3 regions of the Bacillus sp. LQ01 genome follow, and region 3 is predicted to be linked to each of the others. Evidence: riboswitches for the same ligand, from Rfam matches in the RefSeq annotation. Region 3 holds a riboswitch; each other region holds the start of a gene.
What was found. Region 3 has a riboswitch for S-adenosylmethionine ahead of AC22L0_RS27950 (peptide ABC transporter substrate-binding protein). Riboswitches for the same ligand answer to the same signal wherever they lie in the genome.

Region 1 (3,284 bases), on a different contig from region 3:
CACCTTGCAAAAATTCACGATAATTTTTCGACGCCATATGTAAATAATGATATATCGTTGCTTTTGGATCAAAATTCTTCTCACTCATCTGTTGAAGTAGTTCTGGAAAATTAGAGTTTTTCGAATAAAAAATTGGTGATCGAATCCACTCAAGTAAAGCTGGGTTCGACTTCGCGAATAGTTGCAACGCCTTTTTAATATCCCAACCACTTATATCTAAATCATCACTAATTGGATATTCAATTACATCACGTTTGTCATGAATTGATAAATACCATTCTACCGGATGTATATAAACAAACCTAACATCATAATCGCTATCTTTCGATGGAAACCCCCAAGCACGACTCCCTGATTCCACCGCAAATAAAATTTTCACATCATTCTCTTTTTCAATTCTTTCTAACTCCAACTCGATTTTCTCTCTCATTTCATAACATCTCCATTTTTGGATTATTTCCTTGGAAATTCGACAATACACTATTAATTTTACTACATACTAAAAAAACTGTCAGAAATTACTGACAGCCTAATAAAACTTCTATTGTTGCTTTTCAATTACAGTAGCAGCAATTCGTTCAAACTCTTTTTGAATCTCCTCTTTATATGCATCTACTATTGAAAAATCCATAGCAGCAATATAAATTCGTTCTAATTTATCACGAACCGATTTTGCTTTCGCTAAGAAAGACATCGCCTCATTCATTTTTGCTTTATATTGAATGGAAACATCACGAATTTCCTTCGCATATTTCTCATCCGTCCCTGGCATAACAATAAGGGCATACATATCAATAATTTCATCACCTTCGCGACTTGGAAAATATTCATGTGGTGCGGTGCTATCAAAAATTGCAAAGCCTAATTCTCTTACGATAACCATATCAAGACTATTCGGGTCAAATCCGCAATGATATACTTCAACTTCAAACCCTTTTTCTTCAGCTGCCTTAGCTAACTTTTTAAGCATCGTTGATTTTCCAGAACCTGGGCGCCCTTTTATAAAATAACGATGTGGTAACCCTTCTGTTAAATTAGGAACAAAATCAACTGCTCCTTTCGGTGTAGCAGCTCCTAAAAAACGATGTTTTACAAGCGATTGTCTCCCGCTTTTATCTGCAAATAATTTCTGGATTAGCTGATCGGTTAGTTCATTTGCTTTATTAAAATCTATATTATCAATATATATCTTCTCCCACTCATCATGTATAAGCAATGCCTCTTTAAAACGTGCGTAAGCAGACTGAAAAGCTTTACTTGCTTCTGAAACAAATCTTTCAATTTCTAACTTCTGCTTCCTTAATTTATCTGAGTCCCAAGCAATTCCTAAATTTATATACTCTTCAACAACTCCTGGCATTTTGGGCTCAATTACATGTGGTGATGTCCCATCAACAATTCCTACTTTTAATTTTGGGATAATTACACCATCAACCGATTTATTGTCAGAAGAACAATGTAAAAATTCAATATCATATCCTTTTTCAACCCATTCACGACCGATGGCCTTTATTAAAGAAGATTTCCCCGTTCCTGGACCACCCTTTAAGATAAATAATCTGTCTAACCCTTTTAAATTCTCTTCATATAAATTATGAAATCCCCTAGCTGTATTACCACCAGCATAATAATTCAATACATTTCCTGTCACTGCACTCACTCCTTCGCAGCATTGTATTTACATAAGCTACAATATGCGCGTAGCTTTATTTGGGTGAATACCTATTTTGTATTGCACGCAAAAAGGAAATGAATTACAATTTAACTATCGGAAAATTCCGATTTCAAAATTAAATACTTCTTTATCAAGAGAGGCAGAGGGACCGGCCCTTTGAAGCCCAGCAACCTCAGTTTATACGAACTGAATAGGTGCTAATTCCTGCAAAATGCATTGCATTTTGGAAGATAAAACTCAACTAGCATGTAAAGCTCATCTTTCTTGATACTGAAGGATGAGCTTTTTATTATTTGAAAAACATATATTGGAGGTATGTAAAATGAAAGTAATTGATTTATCACAAACATTTGAAAATAATATGTCTCAATTTCCTGGAACACCTAAAATACAACTAGAAGCTGTTACAAGTGTTGAAGAATCAGGCTATCAAGTTACAGATTTTCATTCTGTCGTTCATGTTGGCACGCATTGTGATGCTCCTGCGCATTTTATTTCAGGCGCAACGACCATCGATCAATTACCGCTGGATCAATTTGTAGGTGAAGCTGTTCTTATTGATGTAACTCATGTACAAGAACGAAAACTACCTAAAGAAGTACTGCACGATGCTGATATAAAAGAAGGAGATATTGTTATTTTCCATTCCAATCTATCTACTAAATGGAACACGGAGGCGTATGAGAAAGAAGCTTTTTATCTTTCTGAAGAATTAGCCGAGGAACTAGTACAATTAAAAGTAAAATCTGTCGGTTTAGATTTTATTTCTCCTGATGAGGTAACGACAGAAACATCACCAATTCATCACATACTACTTGGGAATAATATTTATTTAATCGAAAACTTAACAAACTTAGATGCCATTCACACGAAACGTTTCTTCTTCTCAGCAGCACCTTTAAAAATTAAAGATAGCGACGGTGCTTTTGCAAGAGCATTTGCTGTAATTTTTTAAACAAACTATACAAAAAAGCAAAGATCATCATTGACCTTTGCTTCTATTTTTTTTATTTAAATTAAGAAAGAATTGCTCAACATGAGGACGTAACCAAGCTAAATAATCCTTCTCTTTCTTCTTTGTACAAGCTATTTCTTCCCCATCTACCATTTCAACAAGTTCTAGTTCTAACAGTTGCTTCGTGAATGCTAACATATTCACTTCTTCGGATGGATACTCTTCTTTTAATTTCTCCTCAATTTCCCCCAATAAAAAACCGTCACGCATCATTGCCAATGCATCAATCCAAAGTGGCGGCATTTCATATTTTTCTCCTGTAATTGTGTCTTTTACAGTATAATTCTTTTGCTCTTTTCGAAATTGAATCGTGTGTAAACATACAGTCGAATTTAATGTTAATTCCATCATACCACCTCTTTCATAATATCTGCATAGAAAAAAGGATGCGCGTGCACCCCTTCTTATCTTTTCATAACACTACTGAACCGTTACATGAGCAATCAATCTCATGTCGATATTTTCCTCCATTATAAACGAAGTATTTTATAAAAAAAACCCTTCTTGAAACATTTTATAAAATGTTTATATTTACACAACAAGAACACTTTTCTGAAAAATCTTTTCTCAAATACATTAAACGGTCGGCAGAAA
Region 2 (3,284 bases), on a different contig from region 3:
CATGTTCTCGTGCAGTAATCCATGAAGATGTATACGATCACGTATTAAATCGTGCTGTTGAATTAACAAAAGAATTAACAGTTGCTAACCCAGCAGTATTAGGTACAAACATGGGTCCTGTTAATGACCAAGCTGCATTTGATAAAGTAATGAGCTATGTTGCAATTGGTAAAGAAGAAGGTAGAATCTTAGCAGGTGGCGAAGGAGACGATTCTAAAGGCTGGTTCATCCAACCAACAATCGTTGCTGACGTTGCAGAAGATGCTCGCTTAATGAAAGAAGAAATCTTCGGACCAGTAGTAGCATTCTGTAAAGCGAAAGACTTCGATCATGCACTTGCAATTGCAAACAATACGGAATACGGTTTAACAGGTGCTGTTATTACTAACAACCGTGACCATATTGAAAAAGCACGCGAAGACTTCCACGTTGGTAACTTATACTTCAACCGTGGATGTACTGGTGCAATCGTAGGTTACCAACCATTCGGTGGCTTTAACATGTCTGGTACAGACTCTAAAGCTGGTGGACCTGATTACTTAGCACTTCACATGCAAGCAAAAACTACTTCTGAAACTTTATAAGAAATAGTAGAGGAGCTCTTCACAGAATGTGAAGAGCTCCTTTTAAAATTGAACCCCCATATATTACCGTCGTTCGAAGAGAATGAGCTAAAACCTATTAATAGCGGGATAAACATGTAAACAGAAATAAAATAATGAGAAAAGTTGACTTATTAGTCATATTTTTTAGTATTCATTTTGAGAATTTCCTGTATAATACAATTTGAAAGAAAATCTATGGTTCGACAAGGAACACTCCTTTCGGTTTTGCTCACTGAAAGGAGTGTTTTTTTATGTAGCTAAAAATTCTTGCGTGCTTATTACATTTGCATATACGCCATTTAAACTAGCTAAAATTGTATTGTGAATATAAACAGCTGGTATAGTAGCGTTCTTAAAAGAAAGGTCTTTTGTAGCACAAGCGTCATGTATAACGGTACATTGAAAGCCAAAATCGAATGCAGCCCTTACTGTTGCATCGATACACATATGAGTCATCATCCCGCATACAACGACATGTTCAATATTAAAACGTTTTAATTGCTCTAGAAGATTAGTTTCTCGGAAGCTATTTGGATAATGTTTGACTATAACTGTTTCTTCTCTAAGTGGACGTACGCTTTCGTGAATATGTACACCTTCTGTATTAGGTAGGAAAAAAGTAGCGTCATCTTTTATAGCTACGTGTTGGATATGAAAAATAGGTTCGCTGTTTGTTCTAAATTGTTGTAATAACTGATTAGCATATTCGCTTGCTTCTACTGGATTACGCAATTCCATCTTTCCATTTGGAAAATAATCGTTTTGAATATCGACGAGTAAAAGAGCTGTTTTCATATATTTATCTTCCTCCGAGTTTCATATTCAAATAAATTTATTCAATTCGTAGAGAGGATTCTCCTGTTTAAAAATATGAGGAAGAAGAATTTTAAATAACCTTGAAAGTTACTATTTTTCAGATGAATATTCATCTGAAAATTTTAATAAAGGAATAATTAATATTTTTCTAAAAAATGTATTGACTCTTATTATTCTGAGTTCTATAATGAGAATTAATTAAACGACAATTAAATCGATACATTCTTATCCAGAGAGGTGGAGGGACTGGCCCTACGATACCTCAGCAACGGGTTTTTTAATACCGTGCTAACTCCAGCAAGCCATATAAAGGCTTGGAAGATGAGAAGATGTGAACGAGTACATATAAGTGCTCTCCTTCTTATCTTTATGGTTGATAAGAAGGAGGGCACTTTTTATTTTACCTCGAAAGCTCTGCTTCAAGTTTTTACAGCATATAGGAGGGAAAAAAATGATTTCTTTTACCAATGTAAGTAAAGTGTATGAATCAGCTGGCCAATCTGTTCATGCGGTGGAGGATGTAACATTATCAGTTGAGAAAGGCGAAATTTTTGGCATTATCGGTTTTAGTGGCGCTGGAAAGAGTACGTTATTACGCTTAGTAAATATGTTAGAGAGACCGACGGCAGGAACGATTTCAATAGATGATAAAGATATTACATCATTATCGACGAAAGAATTGCGTAAACTAAGACAAAGAATCGGAATGATTTTTCAAAGTTTTAATTTATTTAATTCAAGAACAGTATTTGGAAATATTGCTTATCCATTAAAGTTAGCGAAAGTACCAAAGAATGAGATAAAAGAAAGAGTAAATGAACTGCTGAAGTTTGTAGGGTTAGAAGATAAAGCAAACTATTATCCAGAGCAGCTATCAGGTGGGCAAAAGCAGCGTGTGGGCATTGCTAGAGCACTTGCGACATCGCCAGATATTCTTATATGTGATGAGGCAACATCAGCCTTAGATCCAGAAACGACGACAGAAATTCTAAACTTATTAAAGAAAGTAAATCGAGAATACAATTTAACAATTCTTCTTATTACACATGAAATGCATGTTGTGAAAGAAATTTGTCACCGTGTAGCTGTAATGGAGAAGGGGAAAGTTATTGAAGAAGGAAAACTGTTTGATGTTTTCACGCAACCAAAAACAAAGACGACTCAAAACTTTGTACGTTCTGTCATTAATGATCATTTACCGGAAAGTGTTCTAGCGAAAATTCAAAATGGTGGTCAAATTTATCGTCTAACATTTACTGGTGAGGAGACAGGACAGCCGGTACTATCATATATCGCAAAAAACTATAACGTCGATGTAAATGTACTGTACGGAAATATTATTGAACTTCAAAATGTGCTATTTGGAAATCTTCTTGTAGAGTTGCAAGGTGAGCAGAGGGAAATTCAAAAAGCATTACAACATCTAAGACTGCAAGTGCAGCTGAAGGAGGTAGAAGCTCATGCGAGTTGATTGGAGTATATTTTGGCCGCGCATACTAGATGCGACGGGGGATACCCTCTTAATGGTAATTGTAACCCTTATATTCGCTACAATTCTGGGTATACCTCTAGGTTTACTTTTGTATGTAACGAGAAAAGGAAACTTTTTAGAAAATAAATGGGTCTTTTCTATTCTTAACATCATAATTAATACAATTCGTCCGGTACCATTCATTATCTTTTTAGTAGCCTTAAGTCCACTAACAAGAAGTGTTATCGGAACGACGATTGGAACAGCAGCGGCAATTTTCCCGATGACGTTAGTCGCATCAATTGGTATTGCTAGAATGGTTGAAACAAACCTTGTTTCCGTTCCGAAAGGAGTAATTGAAGCAGCGCAAGCAATGGGAGCCTCACCAATTA
Region 3 (3,284 bases):
CTGTTAATCCATCTAGATTCTTTTCTAGTTGTCCTTTTAAGAATTCACCAGTTTTCTTATCAAGGTCAGCATCACTCGTTAATAATTCTAATGTTATCTTTTCAGAACCAAGCTCTTGTTTAGCTTTTTTCCATAACTCTTGTGCAGATTTTGTATCAACTTTTGTTAAATCGCCATTTGCAGTACGGAAGTCTTTTCCTTCAGGTCCTTTTGCAAAGTTTTTTGGAACGAGACCAAATGTTGGTGTAGATCCATCATTTAATAACGTATTTACAAAGGATTTTCTATCAATTGTTTGATCAATTGCTTGGCGTGCAGAAACGTTTTGAAGCACTTTGTTTTGTTGATTCATACGTAAAAATTGTACGCCTACGTTTGGACGTTCTTTAAAGTTAGCATCCTTTTTATATTTATCGACGAAGTCAGATGTTAGTTTTATACGATCTAATTGTTTTGACTCGAATAAATTTACTTCTGTTGATTTTTCTTTTACGACGTTAAAATTGATTTCTTCTAGTTTGACAGTATCTTTATCCCAATAGGTAGGGTTTTTCTTGAATTTAAAGCTTTGTTCGTGCTTCCAATCGCTTAGTGTAAAAGCTCCGTTGTACAAGATTGTATTATCTTCTAAAGCGTACTTATCACCTTGTGCTTTAAAGAATTCCTCGTTAATTGGTAGAAATGTTGGGAACGCTGTTAAGCTAATAAAATACGGAACAGGACGCTCCAATTCTACCTCAAACGTATGGTCATCAACTGCTTTTACACCAAGTTGGTCGGCTGGAAGTTCTTTGTTGTTAATTTTTGTTGCGTTTTTAATATCAAAGAATAGAAATGCATATTCAGAGGCTGTTGCTGGATCTACGGCTCTTTGCCAAGCGAACACAAAATCTTTAGCTGTAACAGGAGTGCCGTTTGACCATTTTGAATCTCGCAAATGGAATGTGTATTTCGTTTTATCGCCACTTACTTCATGAGATTTTGCAACACCAGGAACAGGTTTGTTACCTTCACCAAGATTATACAAACCTTCAAATACGTTTCTCATTACTTGACCAGAATCAGTATCTGTAGCACGAGCCGTATCCATTGTTCGTATTTCAGTAGGTGAAGATAAGTTTAAAACCTGTTTACTAGGTGCCTCGTCTTTTGCATTTGCTCCGCTTGCTTCGTTTTTATAACTACCGCAACCAGTTAATAAAATACTTACTCCTACAACTGATGCAATACCGGGTACAAACTTCTTTTTCATTTGATTTTCCTCCTAAATAATTAAGTTTGGATGATGATGAGGGAAATGAAAAATAAAAAATCCCTCTTTTCATATTGAGAAAGAGGGATTTTTACGTACAAGTTATGCACCCGTATATAAACGAAGTCCCTCATTCTATCTTTCAAGCATAAAGCTTGCAGGAAGTGGCACAGTATTCAAAATGAACCTGTTGCCGAGGTTTCAAAGGGCCAGTCCCTCCACCTCTCTTGATACAATGAGTAAACGAATAAATTTTATTAATTTTTGTGTTTCTTTGATAATTCAAAATCTTACACCTTGAATAATGAAGTGTCAACTAAATGAAAAATAGTTTAAATTTTCAGTTTTATCAAACGGAAAAATCACTGCATAGGGCAGTGGTTTTTCTACTAGAAGTTAAAGTTATCTGGATCTGGACCAACGCGACGATCTTCATTTAAAGCTTGAATTGCTTTCATATCATCAGCACTTAATTCAAAGTCGAAGATGTTTGCATTTTCAATAATGCGATGTTCTTTAATTGATTTGGGAATTGTTACAACTTCGTTTTGTAAATCCCAGCGTAAAATAATTTGCGCAGTTGATTTATTATATTTTGTTGCAATTTCTTGTAACGTTGGATTATCTAGTAGTTGTCCTTGCATTAATGGTGACCAAGCTTCAAGCTGAATATTATGTTCTTTACAGAATGCATGTAACTCTTCTTGTGCTAAACGTGGGTGGTATTCCACTTGGTTGACCATTGGCTTAATTTCAGCAATTTCAAATACGTCTTGTAAGTGGTGAATGTGGAAATTACTCACACCGATAGCGCGAACACGGCCATCTTTATAAAGTTTTTCTAATGCTTTCCATGATTCGGTATATTTCCCTTTTACAGGCCAATGTACTAAATATAAATCTAAATATTCTAGACCTAATTTCTCTAATGTAGTTTCAAATGCTTGAAGTGTTGTTTCATATCCTTGATCGCTATTCCATACTTTTGAGGTAATAAATAATTCTTCGCGTGAAACACCGGATTCACGAATCGCTTGTCCAACGCCTTCTTCATTTTGATAGATTGCTGCAGTATCGATGCTGCGGTAGCCATTTTTAATTGCTGCTTTTACAGAATCAATTACTTCTGAACCATCTTCTACTTTAAAAACACCTAAACCAAACCAAGGCATTTTTACACCGTTATGTAATGTTGTATAGTCTTTTAAACTTGTTAAAATCATATTATTTCCCCCTAGCTTTTTTGTTTGTTGCTTCTACTGCTTTTTGAATTGCCTCTGAAAAATTATATTCGTATAAAGTTTTGAGACCCTCAGCTGTGGAACCACCTGGCGTTGTTACTTGTTCGCGGAGGTTAGCTGGATTTTGCGTTTGTTCGAGCATAGAAGCAGAGCCAGAAATCATTTGAATGACAAGATGTTTTGCGGTTTCTTCATCGACTCCATAACTTTTTGTTGTTTCAATTAGGCTTTCAGCAAAGTAATAAAGGAAGGCTGGTGCACTTCCAGTAACTGCAGTAAGCTGATGAACTTCTTCCTCAGTACAAAGTTGCGAAGTACCAATACCTTTTAAAAGCAGTTGCAGGGTTTCTTGATGCATCTCGTTTACTGATTGTCCCATTGTATATAAGGAGATAGATTTTCCAATTTCAGCAGCTGTATTAGGCATAATCCAAGCAACAGGCGTGCCCTTTGGGAGTCTAGCTTCTAAATAAGATGGTCCAATGCCGGCTGCGACTGTTACGACTAGTTGATTTGATATTAACGGAGATAGCTCAGCTAATAACTCTTCATGAGCAGAAGGTGGCATTGCTAAAACAACCGTATCAACAGATGTAACATGCTGTTTCCAATCTGTTGCAGTAGACACATTATATCGATGTTGTAACTGTTTTAGCTTTTCTACGTTGCTTCGGTTAGAGACGATAATTTCTTCGATGTACTCTTTGCTTGTTTTAAGTAATCCGGAAAATATAGCTTCTGCCATACGACCGGCACCAATAAATAAAATTCGATGTTTAGTTAGCATATTC

Region 1: it holds a riboswitch for S-adenosylmethionine, as region 3 does, so the genes downstream of both, AC22L0_RS23875 (cyclase family protein) here and AC22L0_RS27950 (peptide ABC transporter substrate-binding protein) in region 3, are expected to answer to the same signal.
Region 2: it holds a riboswitch for S-adenosylmethionine, as region 3 does, so the genes downstream of both, AC22L0_RS23625 (methionine ABC transporter ATP-binding protein) here and AC22L0_RS27950 (peptide ABC transporter substrate-binding protein) in region 3, are expected to answer to the same signal.

The regions. Positions count from the first base shown of each region.
Region 1 is NZ_JBYEZL010000004.1:75,817-79,100, reverse strand. Features, by position in the region: gene AC22L0_RS23885 (nucleotidyltransferase domain-containing protein) at 1-430, opposite strand, end outside; gene AC22L0_RS23880 (PRK06851 family protein) at 542-1,651, opposite strand; SAM riboswitch class I at 1,800-1,912, shown strand; gene AC22L0_RS23875 (cyclase family protein) at 1,998-2,630, shown strand; gene AC22L0_RS23870 (hypothetical protein) at 2,658-3,038, opposite strand; gene AC22L0_RS23865 (ATP-binding protein) at 3,267-3,284, opposite strand, start outside.
Region 2 is NZ_JBYEZL010000004.1:24,492-27,775, forward strand. Features, by position in the region: gene pruA (L-glutamate gamma-semialdehyde dehydrogenase) at 1-584, shown strand, start outside; partial or broken gene AC22L0_RS23620 (cysteine hydrolase family protein) at 835-1,400, opposite strand; SAM riboswitch class I at 1,644-1,749, shown strand; gene AC22L0_RS23625 (methionine ABC transporter ATP-binding protein) at 1,873-2,892, shown strand; gene AC22L0_RS23630 (methionine ABC transporter permease) at 2,882-3,284, shown strand, end outside.
Region 3 is NZ_JBYEZL010000009.1:53,940-57,223, reverse strand. Features, by position in the region: gene AC22L0_RS27950 (peptide ABC transporter substrate-binding protein) at 1-1,252, opposite strand, end outside; SAM riboswitch class I at 1,385-1,489, opposite strand; gene AC22L0_RS27945 (aldo/keto reductase) at 1,642-2,475, opposite strand; gene proC (pyrroline-5-carboxylate reductase) at 2,477-3,280, opposite strand.